DNA from 3 places in the Kitasatospora terrestris genome. Region 1 is predicted to be linked to each of the others. Evidence: riboswitches for the same ligand, from Rfam matches in the RefSeq annotation. Region 1 holds a riboswitch; each other region holds the start of a gene.
What was found. Region 1 has a riboswitch for cyclic di-AMP ahead of ABEB06_RS08610 (transglycosylase family protein). Riboswitches for the same ligand answer to the same signal wherever they lie in the genome.
Positions count from the first base shown of each region.

Region 2: it holds a riboswitch for cyclic di-AMP, as region 1 does, so the genes downstream of both, ABEB06_RS36425 (transglycosylase family protein) here and ABEB06_RS08610 (transglycosylase family protein) in region 1, are expected to answer to the same signal.
Region 3: it holds a riboswitch for cyclic di-AMP, as region 1 does, so the genes downstream of both, ABEB06_RS21170 (M23 family metallopeptidase) here and ABEB06_RS08610 (transglycosylase family protein) in region 1, are expected to answer to the same signal.

Region 1 covers NZ_BAABIS010000001.1:1,841,954-1,851,257, forward strand. Annotated here, with positions in the region: gene ABEB06_RS08575 (MFS transporter) at 1-1,094, shown strand, start outside; gene ABEB06_RS08580 (TetR/AcrR family transcriptional regulator) at 1,239-1,868, shown strand; gene ABEB06_RS08585 (helix-turn-helix domain-containing protein) at 1,890-2,756, opposite strand; gene ABEB06_RS08590 (ATP-binding protein) at 3,173-3,685, shown strand; gene ABEB06_RS08595 (DUF397 domain-containing protein) at 3,784-4,029, opposite strand; gene ABEB06_RS08600 (sirohydrochlorin chelatase) at 4,381-5,271, shown strand; gene ABEB06_RS08605 (hypothetical protein) at 5,348-7,480, opposite strand; cyclic di-AMP (ydaO/yuaA leader) riboswitch at 7,719-7,881, shown strand; gene ABEB06_RS08610 (transglycosylase family protein) at 7,889-9,112, shown strand; gene ABEB06_RS08615 (hypothetical protein) at 9,232-9,304, shown strand, end outside.
Region 2 covers NZ_BAABIS010000001.1:7,984,821-7,994,124, forward strand. Annotated here, with positions in the region: gene ABEB06_RS36410 (SpoIIE family protein phosphatase) at 1-1,576, opposite strand, end outside; gene ABEB06_RS36415 (pseudouridine synthase) at 1,730-2,659, shown strand; gene ABEB06_RS36420 (AurF N-oxygenase family protein) at 2,747-3,640, shown strand; gene ABEB06_RS36425 (transglycosylase family protein) at 3,659-4,825, opposite strand; cyclic di-AMP (ydaO/yuaA leader) riboswitch at 4,829-4,985, opposite strand; gene ABEB06_RS36430 (peptidylprolyl isomerase) at 5,268-5,933, opposite strand; gene ABEB06_RS36435 (class I SAM-dependent methyltransferase) at 6,010-6,627, opposite strand; gene ABEB06_RS36440 (helix-turn-helix transcriptional regulator) at 6,830-7,693, opposite strand; gene ABEB06_RS36445 (alpha/beta fold hydrolase) at 7,858-8,718, shown strand; gene ABEB06_RS36450 (hypothetical protein) at 8,739-9,304, shown strand, end outside.
Region 3 covers NZ_BAABIS010000001.1:4,568,418-4,577,721, forward strand. Annotated here, with positions in the region: gene ABEB06_RS21140 (SpoIIE family protein phosphatase) at 75-2,276, opposite strand; gene ABEB06_RS21145 (PP2C family protein-serine/threonine phosphatase) at 2,384-3,517, opposite strand; gene ABEB06_RS21150 (hypothetical protein) at 3,672-3,884, opposite strand; gene ABEB06_RS21155 (hypothetical protein) at 4,062-4,241, opposite strand; gene ABEB06_RS21160 (TetR-like C-terminal domain-containing protein) at 4,310-4,876, opposite strand; gene ABEB06_RS21165 (alpha/beta fold hydrolase) at 4,876-5,694, opposite strand; cyclic di-AMP (ydaO/yuaA leader) riboswitch at 5,962-6,095, shown strand; gene ABEB06_RS21170 (M23 family metallopeptidase) at 6,106-6,900, shown strand; gene ABEB06_RS21175 (hypothetical protein) at 7,119-7,997, opposite strand; gene ABEB06_RS21180 (GNAT family N-acetyltransferase) at 8,057-8,635, shown strand; gene ABEB06_RS21185 (sensor domain-containing protein) at 8,745-9,304, shown strand, end outside.

The sequences.
Region 1 (9,304 bases):
TCGCCGAGGGCCCGGCCCGCAACCGGGCGCTGGCCATCTACACCACCTGCGGCGCGAGCGGGTTCTCGCTCGGCCTGGTGCTCAGCGGGCTGCTCACCTCGGTCGGTTGGCGCTGGACCTTCCTGATGCCGGTGCCGGTCGCGCTGCTCGCCCTCGCCTTCGCGTTCAAGCTGCTGCCCCGTCAGGCCGACGACGACCGCCCGCACGGCGGCTACGACGTGGCGGGCGCGATCACCGGCACGGGTGCGCTGCTGCTCCTGGTGTTCACCGTGACCGAGGCGCAGGGCGCGGGCTGGACGAGCGTGCGCACGCTCGGCTCGCTGGCCGTGGTCGCCGTCCTCGCCGCCGCCTTCCTGGTGATCGAGTCGCGGACCGCGCACCCGCTGGTGCGGCTCGGCATCTTCCGCAACGGCCGGGTGGCGCGGGCCAACCTCACCGCGGTGACCATCTTCGGCTCGTACGCGGGCTTCCAGTTCATCGTGACGCTGTACCTGCAGCGGCTGCTCGGCTGGTCGGCACTGGAGATGGCGTTCGCCCTGCTGCCGGCCGGCGCGCTGGTCGCGCTCTCGGCGACCCGGATGGGCGCGGTGGTCGACCGCTTCGGCACCACCCGGCTGCTGCCGGTCGGCGTGCTGGCGCTGGCCGCCGGGTACGCGCTGTTCCTCCGGCTCGGCGAGCACAGCGGCTACCCGACCCTGGTGCTGCCCAGCATGGTGCTGCTCGGCGTCGGCTTCGCGCTGGCCTTCCCCTCGGTGAACATCGCCGCCACCAGCGGCGTCGCGGACGAGGAGCAGGGCCTGGCGTCGGGCCTGGTGAACACCGCGTTCCAGGTCGGCAGCGCGATCGTGCTGGCGGTCACCACCGCGGTGATCACGGCGGGCAGCGGCGGCGGCGAGAGCCCGCAGGCCCAGCTGGACGGCTACCGGCCGGCGTTGCTGCTGGTGACCGGTGTGGCCGCCGTCGGCCTGGCGGTCACCCTGGTCGGTGCCGCGCTGGAGCGGCGCCGGGCCGCGGCCCCCGCCGCCCCCGTGCCGGACTACCGCTACCCGACCGGGCAGAACGTCGCGGACGCGCAGGTGCTCTCGGAGCGCTGACCTCGGAAGGACCCCGGCTCCACCAAACCCCCGTGTTGGTGGAGCCGGGGCTGTGTCCGTACGCCTACCAGTATATTGGCTGGGAGCCAACGAACGTACGGAGCAGACACGATGGCACCTCGCGGGGAATCGGTCAATGAGGAGATGCGCCGACGTTCCCGCCGCCGCATCATGCGGGCCACGGTGGAGCTGGTGGACCAGTACGGATACGCCGGGACGACCCTCGGGGACATAGCCGAACGGGCGGGTCTGGCCCGCGGGTTGGTGTCCTACTACTTCGACGGCAAACGGCTGCTGATGCAGTCGGCGACGCACCGGATGATGCACCTCGCGCTCACCGAGGCGCTGGCCGGGCTGCCGGACGGCACCTCCGCCGACGCCCGGCTGGCGGCGGCGATCGACGCGGTGCTGGGGCTGGCGCTGGAGCACCCCCGGGTGATGCGCTCCCACCTGGCACTGATCCTCGACCCGGACGTCGGCGCCTTCGTGCAGGATCCGGAGCAGCAGCAACTGGGGTGCATCCTGCGGGAGTTGCTGCGGGAGTGGGGTGCGGCGGACCCGGTCGCCGAGCACGCGGTGCTGCGCAGCGCGCTGATGGGCGGGTGCATCGGCGTCCTGCTGCCGGGCGCCTCGACGCCGCTGGCGCCGATCCGGGCGGACCTGTTCGCCCGCTACGGGCTGGACTGGACGATGGGCGTGCCGCCGCAGCCGGAGGCGCCGGAGCGGCCGCGGCCGCTCCGGTGCGACGCCGAGGAGCTGCGGCGCGCCAGGTAGGCCGCGCCGGGCGGGTGCCGCTCAGCGCTCCTTGAGGATGCCGGCGAGCAGGTCGGTGGTCTGCTGCGGGGTGAGGCTGTCGACGCAGAGCCGCTCCATCACCTGCACGTACTCGTCGACGTCGTCGCGCTTGTCGAGGTAGAGCGCGCTGGTCAGCTGCTCCAGGTAGACCACGTCCGCCAGGTCCTGCTCGGGGAAGCGCAGGATGGAGAAGGCCCCGCTCTCGCCGGCGTGCGCGCCGAAGCGGAACGGCATCACCTGGACCACCACGTTGGGCTGCTCGGCCATGTCGAGCAGGTGCTGCACCTGGGCGCGCATCACCTCGGGCCCGCCGACCGGCCGGCGCAGCGCCGCCTCGTCGATGACGGCCCACAGGCGCGGGCCCTCGCCGTCGGTGAGCGCCTTCTGACGGCGCATCCGGAGGCTGACCCGGCGCTCCAGCTCCTCCTCGGCGAGCACCGGGCGGCTCTGGGCGAAGATCGCGCGGGCGTACGGCTCGCACTGCAGCAGGCCGGGGACGAACTGCACCTCGTAGGTGCGGATCAGCGCGGCGGCCTCCTCCAGGCCGATGTAGGTCTGGAACCACCCGGGCAGCACGTCGTTGAAGCTGTGCCACCAGCCGGACTTGTTGGCCTCGCGGACCAGGCCGAGCAGCGCCTCGCGCTCGTTGCCGTCGTGGACGCCGTAGAGGCTGAGCAGGTCGGCGACGTCGCGCTCCTTGAAGGAGACGCGGCCGAGCTCCATCCGGCTGATCTTCGACTCCGAGGCCCGGATCGCGTACCCGGCGTCCTCGCGGGTGATCGCGCAGCCCTCGCGCAGGCGGCGGAGCTGGGAGCCGAGCAGGATCCGGCGCACCATCGATCCACTGCCGGGCTGAACTGTGGTCATGCGGACCCAACCTCCACCTCGGACAACAGCTGCACAGTCTGCCATCAGTTGAGCGCGCTCGGTGCCGGTAGTGACGGAACGATCTACCGGTTCTGCATCACACCCCCCAGGATGCACGTGCATCCGGTCCATGCATATGCCAATCCCGCGACTGCACGTGAATCCACTCTTGCATCTGCAGTGAGCGCAGAGGACCATGGTGCACGTGCACTTGCACGCCCCTGGCAATCCCGCGGGCTCCGCGTCGACCCCACGCGCGTAACCGCACATGCTCCCGGCGGCGCCCCCGCGTCGCTGGGTTTACGTGTGCGCGCAGCAGGGTCGGGGAGGCGGTCGCGCGACCGAGCGAGTCGGAGGTGACCGGCATGACCCCGGTGGGTCCAGCCGTGTCCGCCCCCTTATGGGAGGAGCTCTTCATGAGCACCGGTACGGCCCTGGCGACCGACCCCCATGTGGTCAGCTGCACCCTCGCTCCCCGCTTCGAAGCCGTCAGAACCGCACGGGAGTTCGCCAGATCGACCCTCCAGGGGTGGGGCCTCGGCGAACTCTTCGACGACGTCTCGCTGGTCGCCTCCGAGCTGGTCACCAACGCGCTCCGGCACGCCCTCGGCGCCGTCGAGCCGGCCCGGCTCCCGGCCCAGCCCGGCCCGCACCAGGCGCCCGACGCGATGCTGCCGATACGCATCAGCCTGGTCCACCGCGCACCGCAGGTGGTGTGCGCGGTCAGTGACCCGAGCAGCACCGGCCCGGTCGCCCGCGAGGCCGACTTCGTCGCCGAGTCCGGCCGGGGCCTGCACCTGGTCGACTCCTTCAGCCGTTCCTGGGGCTGGCATCCGCTGGCCGGAGCGGGGAAGGTGGTGTGGGCGCTGTTCGAGGCCGCGCCCGCGACCTGTCCGGACAACCCGGTCCTGCACCGCCGCTCCGCCTGAGCGGGCCGCCCGGCCGGGGAGAGACCGGCGGAACGCTGAGGCCGTCGCAGGTGAACCCCCCGCGACGGCCCGGACAGTGACGGTGCGTCAGGCGCGTGTCAGCCGGAGGGCTGGACGAGGTGGTCGAACTCGCCGTCCTTCACCCCGAGCAGCATCGCCGCCATCTCGTCCCGGGTGTAGATCAGGGCGGGCCCGTCCGGGAAGCGCGAGTTGCGCATCGCCACCGCCCCGCCGGGGAGCGCGGCGAACTCCACGCAGTTGCCCTTCGAGTTGCTGTACAGGCTCTTCTGCCAGACCACGCCCTCGAGGTCCGCAGCCGCCATGCCGTTGTACGCCTCACGCATCGTTCTCTCCCCTAGAAGCCAGGCGAACACCTCACTTGACGTGATGATAGCTCGGATGCACGTGCATCAGCAGGGGAAAAAGCTCGTGCAAATGTACGTGCGAAGGTCCCCACCAACACTTCACACCCGGCAAGTTGACACGCCATAAGCGGACATATCCGGGCGAATCTCCGCCACGGGCATGACCGTCCGCACACGTGCGGCGGCGCGTTGTCGATCTTCACGCCACCCTGCGGGCCTCACCGACCGTCACGGCCCGTCGATGTGAGCCGTGTCACCTGGCGGACGGGAAATGTTTACGTACGGCATCCGACTGCAGCACCGGCCGGCCGATGTCCTACGATCTCCGGCATGAGCACCGCAGCCATTCCGGGCGCGCCACTGCCCGTCCGTCAGCCAGGCTCCCGTGCGCGGGGGCGCCACCGTCGTCCCGAGCGCCCCGAGATCCCGGCCGGCTCGCCGGCCCTGATCCTGGCCGTCCCGGCCGTGGCCGGGCCCGACGCCCGGTCCGTCGTGGACGAGCTGCTCTCCATCGTGCGCGGCGAGCAGCCGGGCATCGAGATCGCGGCCGGCTACCTCGGGGGCGAGGACGCCGACACCGTCGCCGGGCTGATCGCCCAGGCCGTCGGCGCCGGCATGCCGGCGCCCGTCCTGGTGCCGCTGCTCCCCGGCCCGCACGGGTTCCTGGAGGAGCTGCACCGGCTCGCCGCCGAGACCGGCGCCGTCGTCACCGACACCCTCGGCCCGCACCCGCTGCTCGCCGAGGCCGTCCACGTGCGGCTGTCCGAGGCCGGGCTGGCCCGCGCCGACCGCGCCCGGCTGTTCGCCATCACCACCGCCGCCGACGGCGTGGTGCTGACCACCGCCGGCGGGGAGGACGCCGCCGCGTCCGCCGGGATCACCGGCGTGCTGCTCGCCGCGCGGCTCGCCGTGCCGGTGGTCGCCGCCGCCCTGGACGTGCCCGGCTCCGTCGCCGCCGCCGTCGAGCACCTGAAGGCGACCGGCTCCGAGCGACCGGCGCTGGCGCCGCTGGTGATCGGCCCCGAGGCCGACCCGGAGCTGCTCGCGGCCGCCGCCGAGGAGACCGGCTGCCCGAGCGCGGCCCCGCTCGGCGCGTACCCGACGGTGGGCCAGCTGATCGCCTCCACCTACCTCGCCGTCCTGCCGGCCGCCCCGGTCGAGCAGGCGGAGCACGTGGAGCAGGGCGAGCCGGCGCACGCCGGGGAGCCCGCGGCGGAGTAGTCCGGGAATCCCGGAACGGACACGAGGAAGGGCCCCCGCGGGGGCCCTTCTTCACGTCGCGGAGCTGCCGGCGGGCTCACGGCTGCGTGCGGGTGGTCCTGCTCGCCGCGTCCGGGAGGGTGAGGGTCAGCGGCGCGACGGCCTGCTGGGCCGGCGGCGCGTCCGCGGGGGTGCTGGCCGCGTTCCACTGGGGGACGGCGGTCGGCCCGGTGCCCGGCTTGCTGAGCGCGACCGCCTGCCCCTGCCCCGCCTTGCGGAACAGGATCCGCTTGGGCGCGGGCGCCTCCGGGTCGAGCCAGACCTCGTTGCCGCCGAACTCGCAGTCGAGCACCGCGATGTCGTCCGGCTTCCCCTCCGGGTCGGCCCGGAAGGCCACGCCGGCCTTGCGGTAGCCGGTCATCCGGCACCGGCTGATCGTCACGGTCTCGCCCGCGAGCTGGTGCTTGGCGGTGGCGACCGCGTAGTCGGACTGCCCGGCGGCGTCGATCAGCAGGCCGTCGAAGCGCGTCCCCTTCTCCCGCCCCAGCGCGTGGACCGCCACTCCCCCGCCCGCGTTGCCGTACAGCACGCTCGACAGGTAGTCGAAGTCGTTGAGGTAGGCGCCGTGCTCGATGCCCCAGCCGCCGTTGTGGTAGGCCACGAACTGGGCGACGGTGTGGTGGTGCTGGGCGTTGAGCCAGACGAAGACGCCGTTCTCCAGGTTGTTGTGGGCCAGGCAGCGCTCGAAGGTCCACACCCCCTCGCTGGTCTCCGGCCACTCGTACCCGGAGGCGCCGGTGGCGCCCTGCACGCCGACCGCGACGCAGCCGCGCGCGCTGGAGCCGCTGCCGGCGCCCAGGCTGAAGCCCGTCAGGCGGTAGGCGCGCGGGTTGGGTTCGAAGACGGTGCGGGAGGCGACGCAGGCGTCGTACGCGATGTCGTCGGACGGGCCCTGCGGGGTGCGGGTGTCCAGCGGGCCGTCCCACCAGTAGGCGTCCTCCCAGGTCTCGTGGCTGATGCACGATCGGAAGGTGATGCCGTGACTGGCGTGCGGCACGAAGGCGTGGTTGCCGGTGTCGCGGACCACCACGCCCTCGACCACGGTGCCCCGGGAGGAGTCGGCGAGCATGTGGAAGTGCAGCCCGTACCGGCCCAGCACCGGTTCGGTGACGGGCTGTCCGTTCCACTTGTCCTTGCCGGCGGCGCGCGGGCCGAGCCAGCGCAGCGCGGCGTGCCGGACGTCGGCGTGCCGGGAGCTGGTGATGTGGATGTGGGCGCGGCCCTCGGCGGTGCCCTCGACCCGGACGGTGCGGGTCAGGTTGAGCACCTCGGCGCCGAGGGTGAGCCCGGCACCGACGGCGACCCGCGGGTGGGCCCGGCGCAGCGGCGCGTCGAGGGTGACGGTGGCGCCGTCGACCGAGCGGACGGTGGCGTAGTCGTAGGCGGTGGAGAAGCCGTCGGTGTCGGGGGCGAGGGTCGGGGTGATCGCCAGCTCGTCGCCGGTCTGCCACCCTTCGGGGGCAGTTGAGAGTTTGATGGTGGTTTCGCCCGGTTTGAGCGCCGCGGCGGCGCGGACCCAGGCGGTCTTGGCGGCGCCGTCGAGCCGGAGGTAGCCGGTGCCGGTGACCCATAGGCCGGTGTCGCTGCCGACCAGGGCCGTTCCGCCGCCCTGGAAGCGCTTCTCGTCCACCTCGGGGAAGCGCAGGGTGTGGACCGCCGCCCCGGTCGGTGCGAGGGCCAGGGAGCCGCGCACCTCGACGTTGCCGGCGCTGGCCAGCGACAGGGTCCTGTCCCGGGCGAAGACCAGCGAGCCGGTGCGGTCGATCAGCAGCGAGCCGACGGCGGCGTCGGTGTCGAGCAGCACCCGGTCGGTGATCCGGACGGCCGTGGTGGGGCCGGGAACGGCGCCGCCCCAGCCGGCCGGGTCGGACCAGCGGCGGCCGGACTCGTCGACCGGCGGCGGAGGTTGGCTCGGGCCGGGCGGCGGGGCGCCGTGCGTGTGCTCCGCCGAGGGGACCGGGGAGGGCGTCGCGGGCAGCGGGGGCGCGGGTCTGCCGGTCTTCGCGTCGGCGAGGGACTGGCGGAACACCTCCCCGCCGGTCACGGCCGCGACCGTCCCGACGGCCAGCCAGGCGAGCAGCCTCCGGCGGGCGACCGGCCGCCGGTGGCGGGCCGGCCGGGGAGCAGGGTCCCCCGGATCCGGCGGCGGCGCATTCTCAGTGGGCGTCATCGGCTGCCCCTCCCGCGGGCTCCGCATCCGGCGCTGTCGCCTGAAGCATAGGCAGCTCCCTCCCACGGCACGGGTGTTGCGCGAAAGCGGTCGAATCCGACCGGCTCCGCCTGCGAAAACACCATGTGAGGTATATCACACTCATTTGCAGTTTCAACTTAACTCTGCCTAACGTGCTGCCCACGTTCGTGGTCACACGGACCCATCCCACCCGGAACGCCGAGTCCTGCCGCCGGGTCGGTCGGCAGCGCTCAACGCACCACGGCAGGGGCGGGGGAACCAGGTAAGTCGCCCGGGACGAGGTCAGGCCTCTCCCGGGCTTGGGGTGAAGCCGTGCTTGCACGGCCGGGCAACTCCAGCCCGAATCCGACAGCTCACCTCGCAGGCGTGGGAGAGGAACACGTCTTCATGCTGTCCGCAAACGCCAAGCGCGCCCGACGCGCCATCGCCACCACCGGCGTGGTGGGCCTCGGCCTCTCGATCCCGTGCCTGCTCTCCGGCACCGCCTCCGCCGCCTCCGTGTCCACCTGGGACAAGGTCGCGCAGTGCGAGTCGAGCGGCGACTGGTCCATCAACACCGGCAACGGCTTCTACGGCGGTCTCCAGTTCACCTCCAGCACCTGGGCTGCGTTCGGCGGCCACGCGTACGCGCCGCAGGCCAACCAGGCCACCAAGGCCCAGCAGATCACCGTCGCCGAGAAGGTGCTGGCCGAGCAGGGCCCCGGCGCCTGGCCGGTCTGCTCCGTCAAGGCGGGGCTCACCAAGGGCGGCGAGGCGCCGCAGGTCGACGCCGGCACCCCGAGCACCGGCTCCACCGTCCAGGCCGCCCCCAAGCAGCAGGCCCCGAAGCAGCAGGCGCCGCAGCAGGCCGCCCCGAAGCAGCAGGCCCCCAAGCAGGAGGCCCCCAAGCAGGAGGCCGCCCAGCCGCAGGCCGCCACCGAGACCTACACGGTCGCCGCCGGTGACTGGCTGTCGACCATCGCCGAGAGCCACCACGTCGACGGCGGCTGGCAGCGCCTGTACGAGCTCAACCGCTCGGTGCTCACCGAGGGCCCCGACATGATCTACCCGGGCCAGCGGCTCGCCCTGGGCAACGTCGCGGTGGCCACCCCGGCCAAGCCGGAGACCGCCACCAAGTCGTCCTCCTGGGACGGCTCGTGGAAGAGCGACTCGTGGAAGTCCGCCGGGACCTCCAAGAGCGCCGCCGCCTCCACCGCCGCGCCGGCGAAGACCACCGCCGCGAAGAGCACCACCGCGGCCGTGAAGGCCACCGGCTCCAAGGCCGCCGCGATCGACTTCGCTCTGTCCAAGCTGGGCCAGGCCTACATCTACGGCGGCGCCGGCAACGGCGGCTGGGACTGCTCCGGCCTGACCCAGGCCGCGTTCCGCCAGGCCGGCATCTCGCTGCCGCGGGTGGCCGCGGACCAGGCGGACTACGCCACCCGCGTCTCGCTGGACAACCTGCTCCCGGGCGACCTGCTGTTCTGGTCCAACAACGGCGGCAACTCGGGCGTCTACCACGTCGCCATCTACGTCGGCGACGGCAAGTACGTCGAGGCGGCCAACCCGCGCGCCGGCGTGCGCACCGAGACCGTCGCCAACTGGGCGCCGGACTTCGCCGGTCGCGTCTGACCGCAGGCGCGGTGAGCGCCGCCCGCTGCCCCCGGAGAGCCTGGTCGGCTCCGGGGGCAGCGGCCTATGCTCGGGCCGTCGGCCGTTCCGCCGAACCCCGCAGAGCGCTAGGAGCCGCCATGGCCAAGGTGACCGTGTCCCTCGACGCCGACCTCGCCATCGAGGTGATGCTGCTGGCCGGCACCAAGAGCC
Region 2 (9,304 bases), 6.1 Mb from region 1:
CCTCCACGATCACCGTGTCGGCGAGCCGCGGGGTGGCGGTCTCGGCCAGCTCCCGGGCCGTGGTCGCCAGGTCGAGCGTGGTGCCGATCCGGGTGGAGGCCTCGTTGAGCAGCGCCAGGCGCTCCTGCGCGGTCTGCGCGGTCTCCAGCGCCCGCCGCCGCTGCTCGGCGGCGTCCCGGGCCCGGGTGTACAGCCGGGCGTTGTCGATCGCGGTCGCCGCCCGGGTGGCCAGCTCGTCGCCCAGCGTGACGTCGTCCTCGGTCAGCTCCTCGCGGTCCGCCCGCCGCGAGTACACCAGCATGCCGAGCACCGAGCCGCGGGCCACCAGCGGCGTGACCACCACCCGGCGCGGCCGGTCGCCCAGGTACGCGCTGAGCGCGTGCTCCGGCACGGCCTCCGCCAGCAGCGGCAGCTCCCACGTCGGGGCGCTGACCGTGCGTCCCAGCTCCAGCGCCCGGCCGTACGCCGACTCGCGGGGCACCAGCAGCACCGCCTCGGTCGGCAGGTGCCGGGTCGGAAGGTCCGGGTCCACCGTGGTCAGCGCGATCCGCCGCAGCCGGTGCGGCAGCTGCCCGCCGTCGCCCGGCACCTCGTCGGCCGGCTGCTCCTCGCCGCCGCTGATCAGGTGCTCCAGCGCGAACACCCCGGCGCTGTCGGCGAGGTCCGGCACGACGGCGTCCGCCAGCTCGTGCGCGGTCTGCCGGACGTCCAGCGTGGTGCCGACCGTCGCGGTGGCCTCCGCCAGCAGGGTCAGCCGCCGCTGGGCGCGGGCGGCCACCGTCTCGGCCTGGAAGCGCTCGGTGATGTCCACGATGGTCGAGGAGACGCCCAGCACCCGCCCGTCCGCCTGCTGCAGCCGGAAGTAGGAGGCCGACCAGGCGTGGTCGTGGGTCGGGTCGCCCGGGGTGCGACCGTGCGAGCGGGTGTCCACCACCGCCTCGCCCTCCTCCAGGACCCGGCGCATCACCGCCTCGATCTCCCGGCCGTTGATGCCCGGCAGCACCTCGGTCACCCGGCGGCGCAGGTGCGCGTCGACCGGCAGGCCGTTGATCTTCGCCAGCGCCTCGTTCAGCCGGACGAAGCGCAGCTGCGCGTCGTACACCGCCATGCCCACCGGGGACTGGGTGAAGAATCCGTCCAGCACCGCCAGGTCGGCCTGCAGCCGGCGCAGCGCCGTCACGTCCGAGGCGACCGCCAGCACCAGGGGCCGGCCGTTCGGCCCGGCGATGGGGTGGGTGCGGAACTCCAGGTTCACGTGGTGCCCGCTGCGGTGGCGCACCGGGAAGACACCGGACCACGCCCGGCCCTGCAGGATGTCCCGGAACAGCGCCAGCACCTCCGGCCGCTGCTCGGCGGTGACCAGCAGCTGTGCGGCCGGCGAGCCGACCGCCTCGTCCGCGCGGTAGCCGAGCAGGGCCTCCGCGTCCGGGCTCCAGTGCAGGATCAGGCCGTCCTCGGCGATCAGCGCCGTGGCGATCGGGATGGTCAGCAGGCCGTCGAAGGCCTGCTCGTCGGCTCCGGCGAGGGCCGGGTTCCGGCGGGTCTGGGGGATCCTGCCCTGTTTGTCGGTGTCCATCGGCCACCTGCCGCTCACTGGGCGCTCCGCCCTGCCATGTTCCCATGGCGGCCCGCCGCTGTCCCGTACGGAGCCGAAGGCGTTCCGGCCACCGGGCGGCGCCGCGCGGTGGGTAGGGTGGGCGGACGGGTCGAGCGGCGGGAGTGGTGGACTGTGGGGCGCAGGTCAGGGGTGCCGGCGAGCCCGCTGCCGCAGCGGGACGGCATCGACCCGGTCCGGGTCAAGCTGCCGCAGGAGGGCCCGTGGCCGACGGCCGCCGACTACCTGCGCGAGCGGTACGGCCGCGCCGTCGGACCGGACCGGGTGGCCGGGATGCTGGCCCGCGGCGAGTTCGTCGCCGCCCACGGCCCGATCGACGCCGACACCCCGTTCACCCCCGGCGGGTACCTGTGGTTCCACCGCGAGGAGACCCCGTACGAGGAGCCGGTGCCCTTCGAGGTGGAGGTGCTGTACCGCGACGAGCGGATCGTGGTCGCGGACAAGCCGCACTTCCTCGCCACCACCCCGCGCGGCTCGCACGTCACCGACACCGCGCTCGCCCGGCTGCGCCGCGACCTCGACCTGCCCGCGCTCAGCCCCGCCCACCGGCTGGACCGGCTGACCGCGGGCGTGGTGCTGTTCGTCGCCGATCCGCGCCACCGGGGCGCCTACCAGGGCCTGTTCGAGCGCCGGCTGGCCCGCAAGGAGTACCGGGCGGTGGCCCGCCACGATCCCGCGCTGGAGCTGCCGGCGGTGGTGCGCAGCCGGATCGTGAAGGTGCGCGGCGAGATGGCGGCGTACGAGGTGCCCGGCGAGCCGAACGCGGAGACCCGGGTGGAGCTGGTCGGCCACCGCGCGGGCCTGGCGCTCTACCGGCTGCTGCCGCACACCGGCCGCACCCACCAGCTGCGGGTGCACCTCAACCGCCTGGGCGTGCCGATCCTGCACGACCCGATCTACCCCGTGGTGCGGCCCGCGTCCGAGCCGGAGGACTTCGGGGCGCCGCTGCAACTGCTGGCCAGGTCGCTGGAGTTCACTGATCCGGTGAGCGGGGAGGAGCACCGCTTCCGCAGCCGCCGCGCGCTGGCGGGGTGGCCCGGGTAGACGGGTTCTGCGCGGTGTATTGACGGTGGGTCTAATAACTTCTACCGTCGCGGCACGGGACACGTACGCGCCGCGAAGGAGATCCCCATGCCCGAGACGACCCGCCTGCGCGACCGCGAGCGGACCGCCGAACGCCTGCTCGCCTCGTCCGCCAAGCTCTCCTTCGACCCGCTCAAGGACGTCGACTGGGACTCCGCCCCCGAGCCCGGCCGCTACTACTGCCCGCCCCACCGCCTCTCGCTCTACGGCACCCCGCTGTGGGAGGAACTGGACGAGGAGCGGCGGATCGAGCTCAGCAAGCACGAGACCGCCTCGATCGCCAGCGTCGGCATCTGGTTCGAGGAGATCCTGATGCAGATGCTGCTGCGGCACTCCTTCGACCAGGACCCGACCTCCGCGCACGTGCAGTACGCGCTGACCGAGATCGGCGACGAGTGCCGGCACTCGGTGATGTTCGCCAGGATGATCAGCTGGATGGGCGTCCCCGCGTACGGCGTGCGCCCGGTGGCGCACAACCTCGGACGGCTCTTCAAGGCGATCTCCACGCACAGCCAGACCTTCGGCGGCACCATGTACGTCGAGGAGATCCTGGACGCCTTCCAGCGCGAACTGATGGCCGACGAGACGCTCCAGCCGCTCACCCGGCAGGTGTCCCGGATCCACGTCATCGAGGAGTCGCGGCACATCAGCTACGCGCGCGAGGAGCTGGTGCGGCGCCGGCTCGGTCCGGTCCGGCGCCGCTACGAGCAGCTGTTCATCGGTCTGATCGTCTACTTCGCCACCGTCAGCCTGATCCACCCGCGCCTGTACCGCGCCGTCGGCATCGCCCCCGAGGTCGGCAGCGCCGTCGCCAAGGCCAACCCGCACTGGCGGGCCACCAAGGTGGAGATGGCCGCCAAGGTGATCGGCGTCCTCGACAGGGCCGGGCTGGTCGGCCGCACCAACCGCTGGCTGCTGCGGGCCGCCGGCGTCATCCACTGACCGGCGGCCCGGCGGCCCCTACTTGTCCAGCTCGAGCACCAGGCCCGGCTTGAGCAGGTCCGGGTTGTCACCCACGACCTGCTTGTTGGACTCGTAGAGCCCCTTCCAACCGCCCTGCAGGCCGTTGTTGCGGGCGATGGACGCCAGCGTGTCGCCCGCCGCCACCGTGTACGCCTGCGGGGCGGCGGCCGGCGGGGCCGTCTCGGTGGCGGGAGAGCTCGGCTGCGCGGTGGGCGCGGCCGGAGCGGTGGCGTCGGCGCCCGGGACCGTCGGGGTGGTCGGACCGGTCGCCGGCGCCGTCGGGTCGACCGGCGGCGCCACCGGCAGCGTCGGGGCGCCGGTGATCGGAGCGGTCGGGTCGACGGTGACCGGCGGGACGGTCGGGGTCCCGGTCGGGTCGGTCGGCAGGGTCGGCGTCGTGGTGACCGGCGCGGTGGGAACCGTCGGGTCGACCGGGACCACGGGAGTCGCCGGAGTCGCCGGGGCGACCGGCGCGGTGGTGGCGGGCGCCGTGATGCCCTGCGCGTCCCGGGCGTCCTGCGCGGCCTTCGCCGCCTTCGCGGCGGCCGAGCTGACGTGGTGCTCGTACACCGAGCGGTGGCTGGTCCAGAACCAGCCGCCGTCCTGCTCGTACCAGTACACGCTGTACACCGGGTCCCAGCCCGGGAGGCCGGAGAAGACCGGGGTGGTGTGCGCGGCGGGCAGCGAGCCGTCCTGGGCCGCGTTCACCATGTCGACGCCCCGGCTGCCGCGCAGCGAGCCGGTCTCGTCCGCCGAGTCGTTGACGTCCACCACGCCGGTCACGCCGTCCCGGGACAGGCCCGCCTGCTGGGCGCAGGTGCCCCAGCCGCCCTCGCCCTCGGCGGCGAGCACCCGCTCGGCCACCGCGATCTGCTGGCTGCGGGTCGCCTTGTCCGCGCTCGGCGCGAACTCGGTGCCGCCGTACGCCGCCCAGGTGGAGTCCGTGAAGCGCAGGCCGCCGTGGTAGCCGTCGCCGGAGTCCGCGCTCCAGTTGCCGCCGGTCTCGCAGCCCGCGACCTTGTCCCAGACCGGCGTCGGCGCGGCCTGCGCCCCGGTGGCGGCCAGCAGGGGCAGTGCCAGGCCCACGCCCGCGATACTCGCGACAGCGATGGCCTTCTCCGCCTGGGTGGGGCGGCGGTGCCGACCCGGGCCCGTGAAGAGCATGAGGACGTCCCTCTCCGCACGCCTGCGAGGTGAGCTGTCGGGTTCGGACCGGGAGGTGGCCCGGCCGCCGGGAGGCGGCTTCACCCCGAGCCGTCGGGGACGGCGACTGACCTGGTTCCCCCACCCCTGCCCCAGGTGGTGTGTTCGGCATCCCGGGAGCGCGGCGGACAGGGCTCGGCGTTTCCGCGCACGGGGCCCGCGTGTGCGGGCTGCACGGAGACTATTCAACCCGGGCAGCCAATCACAAGCTCATACCGCCCGGATCACGGCCCCGTCACGGGCCGTCCGCCTTCGTCGCCCACAAACCACAGCCTCCCCACAAGCCCCGTCCGCACACCGCCGCCCCGCGCGGCCGTTCGAAACTCGCTTGCGCGAAGCTCGAACCACGGTACGGTCCGGCCGCTGACGCCAGGTCGGCGGCCGGAGGTATGTGTCGGTCCGGTCAGCGCTTGGTGATGGCGACGTGACGGATGTTCACCGGCAGGGTGGGGAAGCCGTCGCCCGGGTTGTTCTGGTCGTCCTCGCCGCCCGCCGCGATCCTCTGCAGGACGTCGAGCCCCGCCGTCACCCGACCGAACGGCGTGTAGGCGGGGGAGAGCTTGGTGTCCTTCCAGACGAAGAAGAACTGGCTGCCGTTGGTGTTCGGGCCGGCGTTGGCCATCGCCACCGTCCCGGCCGGATAGGTGGCGCCCTCCAGGTTCTCGTCCGGGAAGGAGTAGCCGGGCCCGCCGCTGCCGGTGCCGGTCGGGTCGCCGCACTGCAGCACGAAGATGCGCTGGGTGGTGAGCCGGTGGCAGTGGCTGCGGTCGAAGTAGTCGTGCTCGGCCAGGAACCGGAACGAGAACGTGGTGCACGGCGCCTTGTCGGTCAGCGCCTTGAACGTGATCGCGCCCTGGGAGGTGCGCAGCGTCGCGCTGTACGGCTTCGCCGCCCGCTTCGCGTCGAACACCGGGATGCCCTTGAAGTTGTCGGCCGGGACCGCCGGGGTGTAGCTGCAGGCGGCGGACGCCGCGGGGCCCGCCCCGGAGGGCTGGGCGGCGGCGGTGCCGGACAGAGCGAGCGGCAGGGTGGCCGCGGCGGTGAGCAGGGCCAAGGACTTGCGGTTCACGGATCGACCTTCCGGGTGGAGTTGGCGTGGACCCGTCATGCATGCCCCGTCCGGTCGGCCGCCAAGCGTGCCGGATTCACCCGCGACGCAGGCGCACCAGGGTGTCGATCGCCTCACCCGGCGTCCCGTCAGGACGGGTCGCAGGGCGGCGGACCCGCTCCGCCCGAACGGCCGTCAGGCCGCTGCCGGCGAGGGTGGCGAGGATCTCCGGCAGGCGGTACAGCACCGCCGGGTCCTGCGGCCCGCCCACGCCCCCGGCGAGGTTGGTCGAGTCGTGACCCACCACCAGCAGCGTGCCGCCCGGTGCGACCGCCCCCGCCGCGCGCACCAGCACGGACGCGAACTGCCCGGCGGGCAACTGCAGGTATGCGATCAGCACCAGGTCGTACCCGGCCGCCTCCGGCTCGTACCGCAGCACGTCCGCCTCGACCAGCTCCACCCGGGCGCCCGCCTCCGCGGGCAGCGCGGCGGCGAGCGCGCGGGCGCGGCCCAGCGCGACGGGGGAGAAGTCCACCGCGGTCACCCGCCAGCCCCGGGCCGCCAGCCACAGGCTGTTGCGGCCCTCGCCGGCCGCCAGGTCGAGCGCCCGCCCGGGCGGCAGGTCGGCGGTCTCCGCGGCGACCCAGCGGTTGGGCTCGGTGCCCCAGACCAGCTCCGAGCTGCGGTAGCGGGTGTCCCAGGCGCTGCTGTCCAAGGCGTGCCTCCGGTGCGGTGCTCGTCGGGAGGTCGAGCCTATCCGGCGGGGGAGCCGGCGGCGCGGAGCCGGCGGACCCGGCCGGGCCGGGCCCGCCGCCGAGCACCGGCAGCAGGCCGCCGACGCAGGGAGGGGCGCGGCGTGCGGGTTCCGTGCGCCGGTGCAGGAGTCGGAGGCCGATGAAGCGGTCGGGGTGCGGGGGCTAGGAGCCGCGGGAGGCAGCCTCGGCGCAGTGCCGGTGCTCGGGGCCGAGCGCGCGCAGCAGGTCGAGGGCTTCGGTGCCGCCGGGCGGCGGGGTGAAGACGCGCAGGCGCTGGTCGGCCGCCGGCGTCGCCAGCACCTCGCAGTCGAAGACGATCCGGCCCAGCTCGGGATGGACCAGCCGGTACGGGTGCGAGGTCCGGACCGCCACCTCGTGCCGCTCCCAGAGCGCCGCGAACTCCTGCCCGGCGGCCGAGGCCCGGAGCCGGGCGAGGAGGGCGCGGGACGCCTCGTCGGTGCCGCGCCGGACGACCGCGGCGCGCAGGTCGGCGACCAGCTGCCGGGCGTACTCCTCGTGCTCCTCGGCGGCCAGGCGATCACGCACCACCCGGTCGGAGAACCAGCGCAGCACGATGTTGCGGTCCGGGCGGGCCACCGAGCAGACGCAGCCGAACAGCGCCTGCGCCAGCTCGTTCTGCGCCAGCAGGTCACCCAGGTCGCTCAGCACCTGCACCGGGACGCCCTCCAGCCGGTCGAGCAGGTACAGCAGGCTCGGCCGCAGGTACTCCCCGGCCCGGTCGGCCTCCGGCGGGCGGTGGCCGGCGAGCAGGTACAGGTGGTCGCGCTCGTCGACGCCCAGCCGCAGGGCCCGGGTCAGCGCGGCCAGCATCTGGTCCGACGGCTGCGGGCTCCTGGCCTGCTCCAGACGCACGTAGTAGTCGGCGGACATCCCGGCGAGCACGGCCACTTCCTCGCGGCGCAGCCCGGGCGTGCGCCGCCGCGGCCCCTCGGGCAGCCCGACGTCCCGCGGGCCCAGCCGCGTCCGGGACCGGCGCAGGAAGTCGGCGAGCTGATCGCGGTCCATCCCCATGCCGGTAGTGATACCACCGCACGCCGGGCCCGGCGCCACCCGTTTGCCAGGGACCGCCAATCCCAGGAAGAGCGCTCCGCTCCCCACCCGACGGCGGCCGACGCACAGTGGTGACGTCCCGTCAGGCCGGCCCGTACGAACCGAACGGTGGTCACCCGATGAAAGCGTCCCTGCTGGCAGTACCCGGCGCCCGGCTGCGCCACCTCGTCCGCGGCTCGGGCCCCGTGCTGGTGCTCGTCGCCGGCGGCCACGGGGACGCCACCGCGACCGAGGCCCTCGCCGACCGCCTCGCCGACCGGTACACCGTCCTCACCTACGACCGCCGCGGCCTGTCCGGAAGCACCGCCGACCGGCCCGGAGCGAGCCCCCGCACGCACGCCGACGACCTCTCCCGGCTGCTCGCCGCCCACACCGCCGAGCCCGCCCACGTCTACGGGAGCAGCCTCGGCGCGCTGATCGGGCTGGAACTCACCGCCCGACACCCCGGGCAGGTCGCCACCCTCGTCGCCCACGAACCGCCCGTCACCCAGGTCCTGCCGGATCCCGAGCGGGCCGCCGCCCTCAGGGACCTGCGCTCCGCCGAGGAGGCCTTCGCGGCTGACGGAACCGCCCCGGCCCTGCGCAGGTTCGCGGAGCTCGTCGGCATCGACCCGAGCGACCGCGAGCCGGAGGTCGAACTCCGAGCCCCGGGCCCGCAGCAGCGGGCGAACGCAGCCTTCCTGCTCACCCACGACACCCCGGCCGTCCGTACCCACCGGCTCGACCTGGCCGCGCTCGCCGCGTCCCCGGCCCGGATCGTCCCCGCCGCCGGCGAGGACTCCGCCCGCTACTGGCCGCACCGCTGCGCCGCCCTGCTCGCCGAGCGGCTGGGGATTGCCTGCGAGCCGTTCCCCGGCGGGCACAACGCCTACGTCCTCCGTCCGCGGGCGACCGCGGAGCGGCTCCACCAGGTGCTCGGCGGCGGAGCCGAATTCCAGAGGCACGTGCGGGACCGGCCGGGTGGGGTGCACGCTCGGTAGTGGACAGGGCATCAGGGGGAGTGTTGACGGAGCCGTCGCCGGACCTGACGGACCGGCTGGTCCGTGCGGTGATCGCCAAGGACGCGGAAGCGGTCCGGGCCCGCCTGGAACAGGGCGCCGCACCCGACACCCCGGGCCCCGACGGCCTGCCCCTGCTCTGCACCGCCGTGGCCGGCCTCGACCACCGCACCGCGGAGCTCCTGGTCGACGCCGGTGCCGACCAGGACCGGGACCTCCCGGACGGCAGCACCCCGCTGCTGCGGGCGGTCGACACCGGCTCCCCCGCCCTGGTCCGCGCCGTCCTCGGGGACGAGCCGCGCCTGCGCCTCCCCGAAGCCGCCCGGCACCGCCTGCTCGACCGGGCCCGGCACTGGCACGAGACCGGCGCGGTCGAGGAGTTGCGCCGCCGGACCGGGGCCACCGGGCCGGTCGTCGTGCGCCGGATCGACGAATCCGACGGCGACACGCTCGACGAGCTGTCCCTCGGCGGGCTCACCGTGCGGAACGGGCACGGAGCCGTCCTCACCGCCCTGGAGTGGAGCTTCGTGCTGTTCCCGCCCGTCGAGGTGGTGATGGCCCGCGCCGT
Region 3 (9,304 bases), 2.7 Mb from region 1:
GCGATCCGGCTGTATGAACCAGTCACGGTAGCGAACACCGAGCCCAGGGGGGTACACGGGTACCGGGAGCCGGATCAGTCCCCACCGGCCGTCGACAGCCGGTGCAGCAGCAGCACCGCGACGTCGTCCGGCCGCGAGTTCCGCTCCGTCACGTTCAGCGTGAGCAGGTCCGCCAGCCGGTCCAACGCCTCGTCAGGACCGCCCAGCACCGGCTCGCCGGTCTGCCGGGCCCACAGCTCCAGCCCGCCCAGCATCCGCTGCACCGACTCGTCGTAGTCCTCGTCCCGGACCTCGACCAGGCCGTCGGTGTACGCCAGCAGCGTCTCGCCGGCCGCCAGCCCACCCACCGCCAGCGGGTACTCCGCCCACGGCTCCACCCCGAGCGGCGGACCGCCCGGCAGGTCCAGCTCGGACGCCTTCCCGTCGGAGATCCGCACCGGCGGCGGATGCCCGGCCCGCGCCCCGCGCAGCGTCCCGTCTGCCGGATCCAGCGTCAGGTACAGGCAGGTCGCGAAGAGGTCGGTGTCCAGCTCCGCCAGCAGCCGGCTGGTCCTGGCCAGCGTCGCCGCCGGGTCGTGCCCGTCCGTGGCGTACGCCCGCAGCCCGCTGCGCAGCTGGCCCATCACCGCGGTGGCCTCGGCGTTGTGGCCCTGCACGTCGCCGATCACCAGCCCGACCCGGCCGTCCGGCAGCCGCAGCAGGTCGTACCAGTCGCCGCCGATCTGCATGCCCTCGGTGGACGGCAGGTACCGGGCCGCCGACGCCACGCCGGGCAGCCGGGGCAGGGAGCGCGGCAGCATCGCGCGCTGCAGCTCGGTCGCCCGGTGGTGGTGGATGTCGTACAGCCGGGCGCGCTCCAGGGTCTGCGCCAGGATGCCGGCGAAGGCCGAGTACATGGTGCGGTCCTCGCGGCCGAAGACCCGCTCGGTGGCGAAGGTGATCAGGCAGGAGCCGACCTGCCGGCCGGAGGCCACCAGCGGCAGCACCGCCCAGGCCGCCGGGGCCAGCGGATTGCCGGTGGCCCGCCCGCCCGGCTCGCTGAACAGCGGGGTGGCCCGGCTCAGCGCGTGCTCCATCACCCCGGAGGACAGCTCGTGCAGCCGGTTCAGCTCGGTGCGGTACGGCCCGCCGAACACCGCGGGGGAGACCGGCAGCAGCCGGCCCTCGTCCACCAGGTCCAGCACCACGCTGGCCGCGCCGAGGGCCGGCCGGGCTATGTCGGTCAGCGCCGTGGTCACCTCGCGCACCGTGACCGCCCGGGACAGCGCCCGGGTCAGCGCCAGCAGCAGCGCGGTGCGGGCGCCCACCGTCGGCGTCGCGCCCTGCGGCGCGGCGGCCGGCTCGGGCCGCTCCACCCGGGCCCGGTCGGTCAGCAGCCCGGCCACCCGGACGGGCCGCTGGTGGATGTCCAGCATCACCTCGCCCGACTCGTCCACCCGCGCGACCGTCCCGTCGGGCCGCACCACCCGGTAGCTCAGCCGGTAGGGGCCGCCGGCGGCCAGCGCCTCGGCCATCCCCGCCTGGAGGTCGGGCAGGTCCTCCGGGTGCACCACCCGGGCCAGGTCGGGCGCCTGGGCGCTGGGCCGCTCCGGCAGCGGCAGGCCGATCACCTGGTAGGCGCGGGCGTCCCAGGTGGTCTCCCCGGTCACCAGGTCCCGCTCGAACGCCCCGGCCCCCGCCGCCCGCACGGCCAGCGCCAGCAGTTGGGGGTCCACCGGCCGCGGCTCGGCCCGGATGCCGTCGGGCACCGGGCCGGCGGCCGCGTGCACGTGGTCGATCAGGTGCGACAGCCGGGTCGCGCAGGCCTCCGCGAGGGTCTCCAGGGTGTCGAGGTCGCGGCGCGGCACGGTGCCCCGGTGGGCCAGCGCCAGCGCCAGCGCCCCGATCGGGTCGCCGTCCACCACCAGCGGCATCACCGCCAGCGCGACCAGTCCGGTGCCCCGGCCGGCGTTGGTGTCCGGGTAGTCGGCGCTGGTCTGCTCCGGGCTGAGCAGCACCGTCTCGCGCCGCCGCAGGGCCAGTGCCGCCGGCAGGTCGCCGGCCGGGTCGACCACGCCGTAGCGTTCGTGCGCCCACTCCGGCAGGCTGTCGGAGGCCGCCAGGCGCAGCATCCCGGCGGAGTCCAGCAGGTAGAGCGCGGACCCCTCGCGGGTGATCCAGCTCGGCCCCTCCAGCAGGACCGTCCCGAGCAGCTCGGTCGCGCTCGACGCGCGCAGCAGCAGCCGGACGCAGCGCAGCTCGGTCCGGGTGGCGCGGCGGTTCGAGGTCAGGTCCATGGCGGTACCAGGCCCTTCCGGTCGTGCCGCGCGCCGCGTGCGCCTTCACTGTTGCTGAACATCCTATTGACAGATCGCTCACCCGGCCGGTTGCGAACCACCGGGTCTCAGGCGCCCGCTCCCAGCCGGCGCACCACGATCACCGAGCGGTCGTCCTGCACGTCCGGGGCCACCGTCCGCACCAGCGTCTGCGCCGGGTCCCCGGTCCCGCCGTACCGCAGCAGCGGCGCCGCGGCCGCCAGCAGCCGGTCGATGCCCTCGTCGATGTCCTCGCCCGGGACCTCCACCAGCCCGTCGCTGTACAGCAGCAGCGAGTCCCCGAGCGCCAGGCGCCCCCGCTGCGGCGGGTACGGCACGGAGGCCAGCACCCCCAGCGCCGGGCCGCCGACCCCCGCCCGCAGCCAGCTGCCGCCGCCGGCCCGGCAGTACTGCACGGCCGGCGGGTGCCCCGCGTTGAACACCCGGTACCGCCCGTCCGACGGCCGGATCGCCAGGTGCACCGCGGTGGCGAAGGCGTCCTCCCAGTCCAGCTTGGCCAGGTAGTCGTTGGCGGCGGGCAGGAACCGCTCCGGCTCCACCGAGCCGAGCAGCGTCGCGAACGCCCCCGACAGGTGTATCGACCGGGCGGCCGCCCGGCTGCCCTTGCCGGAGACGTCCACCAGGACCACCTCCAGCAGGTCCCGCTCCGGCTGGTGCGCGGCGAGCAGGAAGTCACCGGAGAACAGCGTGCCCCGCACCGGCGACACCGCCTGGTGGAACCGCCAGTCCAGCAGCCCGTCGGGCAGCCGCCCGAGCGCCAGGGCGTGCTCGGCGAGCTCGACCAGCATGGTGTCGCCGCGCAGGCCGCGCAGGCCCAGCCGGGTCCGGTAGCGCGAGGTGGCCAGCACCAGCGCCGCCGCCGACGCGATCACCAGCACCGACCCCGGCCGCACCCCGTACGGCTGCCGCAGCAGCCCGTCGGCGACCAGGCAGAGCGCGACGGCGCCGATCAGCAGGTACTGCCGGTGGACGTGCAGCAGGTAGCCGCCGAGGATCACCGGGAAGACCAGCGCGGACGGCGGGCACAGATCGGGCTTCAGGATCGCCAGCCAGGTGAGGGTGGACGAGAGCACCACCAGCACGGCCAGCGCGGCCCGCTCGGCGGCCGGGTCGCCGTCCAGCAGCCGGCTCAGCCACCGCCCGAGCGGGCTGCGGCGCAGCCGCGCGCCGGCCCTCCTGGCGACGGTGGTGACTGCGGGCACGGCACCTCCGCCGGTACGCGGGCACAGGCCGCTGACGATCCGCTGGTTCAGCTCAATTTATCGCCGAATGTCCGGATAGTCGTACTTGTGCCGCTTCCCGCGCGGGTCGACGGGCCGGGTTCCCGTGCCGTTCCCCGTGCCGGGCCCCCGTCCGTTACTGCCCGTCCACCTCGCCGTAGCCGGGCTGCGGGCGCGCCGCCACCGGGCGCAGCGTGCGCAGGCCGCGCAGCACCGCGAACGCCCGGCGGAGCTCACCGACCGGGGTGCTGCGCGGTTCGGCCGCCGGGGCGGGCTCCGGGTCGAGCGGGCGGCGGGGTGCCGGGACCAGGCCGGTGACGGGCTCGGTGTGCTGCGCCGTCTGCGTCATCGTTCCTGTCCTCCGTGCTGCCGCCGGGTGAGCTGACGGGTCGTGGGTCGACCCGACTGTAGTACTTCCCGCTGGGCTGACAGTCTTACGCGTGAACGGTGACGGAACGGTATCGAAGGCAATCCGAAGACGTACCGGCGCGCGCCCCTGCCGGAGGCGCGCGCCGGTACGCGGGCCTCAGGCCTGGAGGTCGGGCAGCTCCGGGGTGACGGTCTCGACCCGGTCGAGGCCGAGCGGCAGGTCGGGGGCGGTGATCGCGTCGGTCAGCGGGCCCGCGGGCACCTGCGGGACGGCGTGCGCGCTGGGGGCGGTCAGGGAGGCCACCACACCGACGGCGAGCGAGGCAAAGGCGAGCATCGAGCGCTTCTTCATGCCCTGCCCAACGCCCGTCCGGCGCATCGGTCACGGCCTCCGGGCCCCGCGGCTCACGGCCAGGAGCGCAGGCCCTCGGTGAGCACCCGGGTCATCCGGTCCAGCGTCACCGCCCGGTCCTCGGCCAGTCGGAACGCGCCGCCGGTGGCGAGCGAGGCGAACCCGTGTGCCATCGCCCGCACCGTCCGGGTCGCGTGGATCGCCTCCGCGCCGTCCAGCCCGTAGCCGGCCAGCACCCGCAGCACCACCTCCACCAGCCGGGTGGCGGCCGCCAGCTGCTCCGGGTCGTCCTCCTGCGGCGCCTGCGGCACCGCCGCGTACCGCCGCGGGTGCTCGGTGGCGTAGGCCGCGTACGCCGCCATCAGCGCGGCCACCGCCGCGTCGCCGGAGCGGCCGAGCGCCGCGTCCGCCAGCCGGTCGGCCAGCTCGCCGGTGACCCGGACGGCGACCAGCCGGCGCAGCTCGGCCAGGCCGCCGGGGACGTGCTTGTACAGCGAGGGCGTGGCCACGCCGGCCCGGCCGGCCACGGCGGCCAGCGTGAGCTCCTGGACACCGTGCTCGTCGACCAGCTCCAGCGCCCGGTCGACCACGGCGGCGGGGGTGAGTCCGACCCGGGGCATCAGGCGACCTCCGCCAGGAACGGGAGCAGCGCGGCGGCGACGGCCTGCGGGTGGCCGGCCATCGGGTAGTGGCCGCCGCCCTCGATCATCACCTTGCGGCCGTTCAGCGCCGCCGCCTGGCGGTCGGCCACCAGCTCCGGGTCCGGGAAGTCGGGGTCCTCGGTGCCCATCAGCACCAGCGCCGGGCACCGGACCGCCGCCGACCAGCCGACCGGCGCCGAGTCGCCGGAGAGGTAACCGGCCAGCGCGACCTTGCGGTGCGGCTCGCGCAGCATCGCCGACAGGCCCGCCCGGTACGCGTCGAAGTCGGCCGGGCGCTCGGTCGGGAAGTAGAACTTCTGCAGCGTGCCCCACACCCCGGGGAACGCCTTGACCACCGGGCCGACCACGCCGAACAACGCCTTCTGGAAGGCGTTCAGCGGCAGGTTCTCGATGAACGCGTCGATCAGCACCACGCCGGCCGCCCGCTCCGGCGCCAGCCCGGCCGCCTTCACCACGGTCGCGCCGGTGTACGAGCTGCCGGCCAGCACGGCCCGCTCGATGCCCAGGTGGTCGAGCAGGGCGAGCAGGTCGGCGGCGATCGCGGCCGGGGAGTAGTCGACGAACTCGGCCGAGGACTCGCCCATGCCGCGCAGGTCCATGGTGATCACCCGGTGGCCGGCCGCGGTGAGCAGCGGGACCAGGTGCCGGTAGGCGGCCCGCTGGTCGAGCATGCCCGGGAGCAGGACGACCGGCAGTCCCTCGCCCGGGGTGTCGTCGAACGCGATCCGGCCGCCGGGGACGTCGAAGAAGCGGGTGGGGGTGGTCGTGGAGCTCATCGCGGGCCTCCTGCGGGCTGCGTGCGTCGGCGGTGCCGATTGCTGTTAGCCATAAAGCTAAGGCTAATAGCCTTAGCCGTCAACCCCTCCGTCGGGCCCGTCGAATCATCACAAATCGCCCACAGGTCGTCAGGAGGGCATCACTGCCTCTCCCGAGACGCTTGGAAACAGGGGGTCCATAGGATTAACGTTTGATAACGCAGCGCGGTCGGCAACGCCGTACCCACACGGCACCGCGCGCGGTCGCCTAATCCACCGGGCCGCCCCCTCGCGGGCGCGCCCAGGAGCCGGGGAACCACGTTCCCTGGGGTGAATCGGCCAGGCCCCCGGGCCACCGGCCGTAGGAGACCTTCCACCTCCGAACCCGTCAGCTAACCCGGTCGGCGAGAGGGAAGGAAGGAGTGCGCCCCCGTGGCGTCCACCCAGACCGCTGACAGCTCCGGCGCAGCCACCAGCCTGCTCGACCACCCGACCGGGCACGACACCCGGCACCGGCTGCCCCGGCAGTCCCGCGGCACCGGCCCGCTGCTCGGCGTCACCGCGATGACCGCCGCGCTCGGCGCCACCGGCTTCGCCGCCGCCCCGGCCGGCCACGCCGCGGACGCACCCGCCGCCCCCTCCGTCACCGCCCCCGACGAGGCCTCCGGGACCGTCCTGTCCGCCGACCCCGGACTCGCCCTCGCCGCCCGCATCCAGCAGCAGGCCGACGGCCGGCGCACCGCCGCCGACGAGTCCGCCCGGATCGCCGCCGCCCAGGAGGCCGAGGCCAGGCGCGCCGCGCAGGAGGCCGCGGTCCCCCTCGGCGACCACGCCCTGCCGGTCACCGGCTACCGCCTCGCCGCGCAGTTCGCCCAGGCCGGCGCGCACTGGGCCCACCTGCACACCGGCCTCGACTTCGCCGCCCGCACCGGCACCCCGGTCACCGCCGTCACCGGCGGCACCGTCACCTCCGCCGGCTGGTCCGGCCCGTACGGCTACCGGGTGATCCAGACCCTGCCCGACGGCACCGAGCTCTGGTACTGCCACCTCGCCCGGATCACCACCCCGGCCGGCCCCGTCACCACCGGCACCGTGCTCGGCACCGTCGGCGCCACCGGCAACGTCACCGGCGTCACCGGTCCCCACCTCCACCTGGAGGTCCGCCCCGACGGCGCCGCCCCGATCGACCCGCTCACCTGGCTCGGATCGCACGGCCTCACCCCGTAGCCGCTCCCGACGGCAGCCGGGCCGCGGCCCCTTCCCCGCGCCCGGCCCGTCGGACCCGGCCCGGAGCCCGCCCTGACCGGCTCCGTGCGCAGGCTCTGTCCGGCCCGGTCCGCTCCGTGCGCAGGGCCCCTCCGGCCGGACGGCGCCGGACCGCTCGCGGGTTCCGCCCTCCGCGCGGCCACCCGCCGCCGTCCGGTGCCGTCCGGCCCGCTCCCGGCTCAGCCCTCGCCGGGCTCGTCCCGCTCCGCGAGGTAGGCCTCGATGTCCCCGGGGCCCGGCTCCGGCGCCAGGTCCGGGTACTCCGCCACCAGCAGCGCCGCCAGCCCCGGGCTCGTCCACTCCCCGTACAGCCGCAGCGCCTCCGCCTCCACCGCGGCCTCGAACCCGTCGAAGTCCCCGGCCAGCTCCTCCGGCATCGGCAGCCCGCGCGCGGTCAGCTCCGCCAGGTTCCGGTAGCTGCGCTGCATCAGCCCCTGCTCCAGCAGCCGCCGCGCGCCGTCCGTCGCCATGCCGACCAGCAGCAGCCGCGCCGCGTCCCACTCCTCCTGGCCCTCGGCCGCCACCAGTCCGGGCGCGGTCGCGTACCGCCCCAGCCGCTCCTCCTCCGGCAGCTCCCGGAACCCGTCCAGCCAAGCCCGCACCGCGCCCCCGTCCGCCGGGTCGATCCCGTCGGCCCGCAGCAGCAGGGTGTACAGGCGCGGCCAGGTGACCAGGTCGGCCCGGCGCAGCAGCCCGCAGAGCACCTCGCCCTGCCACTCCGCCTCCTCGTGCAGCCGCTCCCACCGCTTGGCGTTCAGCCGGCGGGCCGCCCGCTGACGGTCGATCAGCAGCCGGACGGCCTCGCCGTACGCCTCGTACGCCCCGGGCTCGTCCACCGGCTGCACGTACAGGTACAGGCGCTCGTAAAGCAGTTGCTCCAGCTGGGCGGAGTTCAGCTCGGGGTAGCCGTCGTGCAGCCGGGCGCCGCCCAGCTCCAGCAGGGTCAGCACGGTCCGCAGCGCCCCGTCCGGCACCGGCGGGCGGCCCTCCTCCCCGGCCCAGGCCAGCAGCTCGGCGGTGCGGGTGCGCGGGCTGAGCCGCAGGTCCTCGTCAGTCACCCAGGTACGGTAACCGGCTCCGCCGACCCCGCTCACCTGCGGCGGTAGGGTCGGGGCCCATGGAACTCATCCGGCTGACGGGACCGCGCCTGATCTGTCGCGAGTACCGGCAGACGCCCGAGGAGGCCGAGGCGCTGCACGCGGTCTTCGGCGACCCGCAGACCGCCCGGTACCTGCCGTTCGAGCCGCGCGGCGTCGAGGAGTGCGCCGACCAGATCGGCCACTACCTGGAGGAGGCGGAGCGCGAGCCGCGCACCTACTACCGCCTGGCGGTGGTGCCGCTCGCCGACGCCGGGGACGACGGCGAGGGCGGGGTGCCGATCGGGCAGGCGGCGTTCACCCGGGACGGGGACACCGCCGCGTTCGTCGGGTACGCGCTGCGCCGGGACACCTGGGGCCGGGGGTACGCGGGCGAGATCACCGAACTGCTCTGCGGGTTCGGCTTCCGGACGCTCGGCCTGCACCGGCTGGCCGCCCGCATCGACCCGGACAACACCGCCTCCGCGCGGGTGGTGGAGCGGGCCGGCTTCCGGCTGGAGGGCCGGATCCGGCACGAGCTGCGGGTCGGCGGGAGCTGGCGCGACTCGCTCCAGTACTCCCTGCTCGAACCGGAGTGGGCGGCAGCCCGCACCACCTGAGGGGGTGGGGACAACCCCACCCCGAAGTCGGCAGCAGGCTTCATTCCGCCGACCCTCCCCGCTCGGGCACCGTTGCACCGTGAGCAGTCACGACGCCGAGGGGCCCGACATGACGACCAGTACGCTGCACCGCGCCGACACCTTCCGCACCCGCCCGGCCGGGCCGCACCGGCCCGCCTTCTGGCGCGCCCCGTTCGCCGCGAGCACCTACCGCGAGCTCGGTTTCACCCTCACCGGCCTGCCGGTGGCGATCGCCGGGTTCGTGGTGACCGTGGCCCTCTTCGGCGCAGGCCTCGGCCTGGTGGTGACGGCGCTGGGCCTGCCGGTGCTGGCGCTGCTGCTGGTCCTGGCCCGCGGCCTCGGCGCGCTGGACCGGCAGCGGGCCCGCACCATGCTCGACACCGAGGTGACCGCCCCGCCCGCCGTCCGCCCCGAGCGCGAGGGCTTCTGGGGTGCGGTCACCGCCCGGCTGGCCGACGGCGCCGGCTGGCGCGCCGCGCTCTACCAGGTGCTGATGCTGCCCTGGGCGATCCTCTCCTTCACGCTGTCGGTGGTCTTCCTGACGGTCGGCTGGTCGCTGGCGCTCTACCCGCTCTACCACTGGGTGTTCGCCCGCTACACGCCCTGGCCCGGGTACCAGCTCTACGAGTACACGGACCGCGCCGGCGT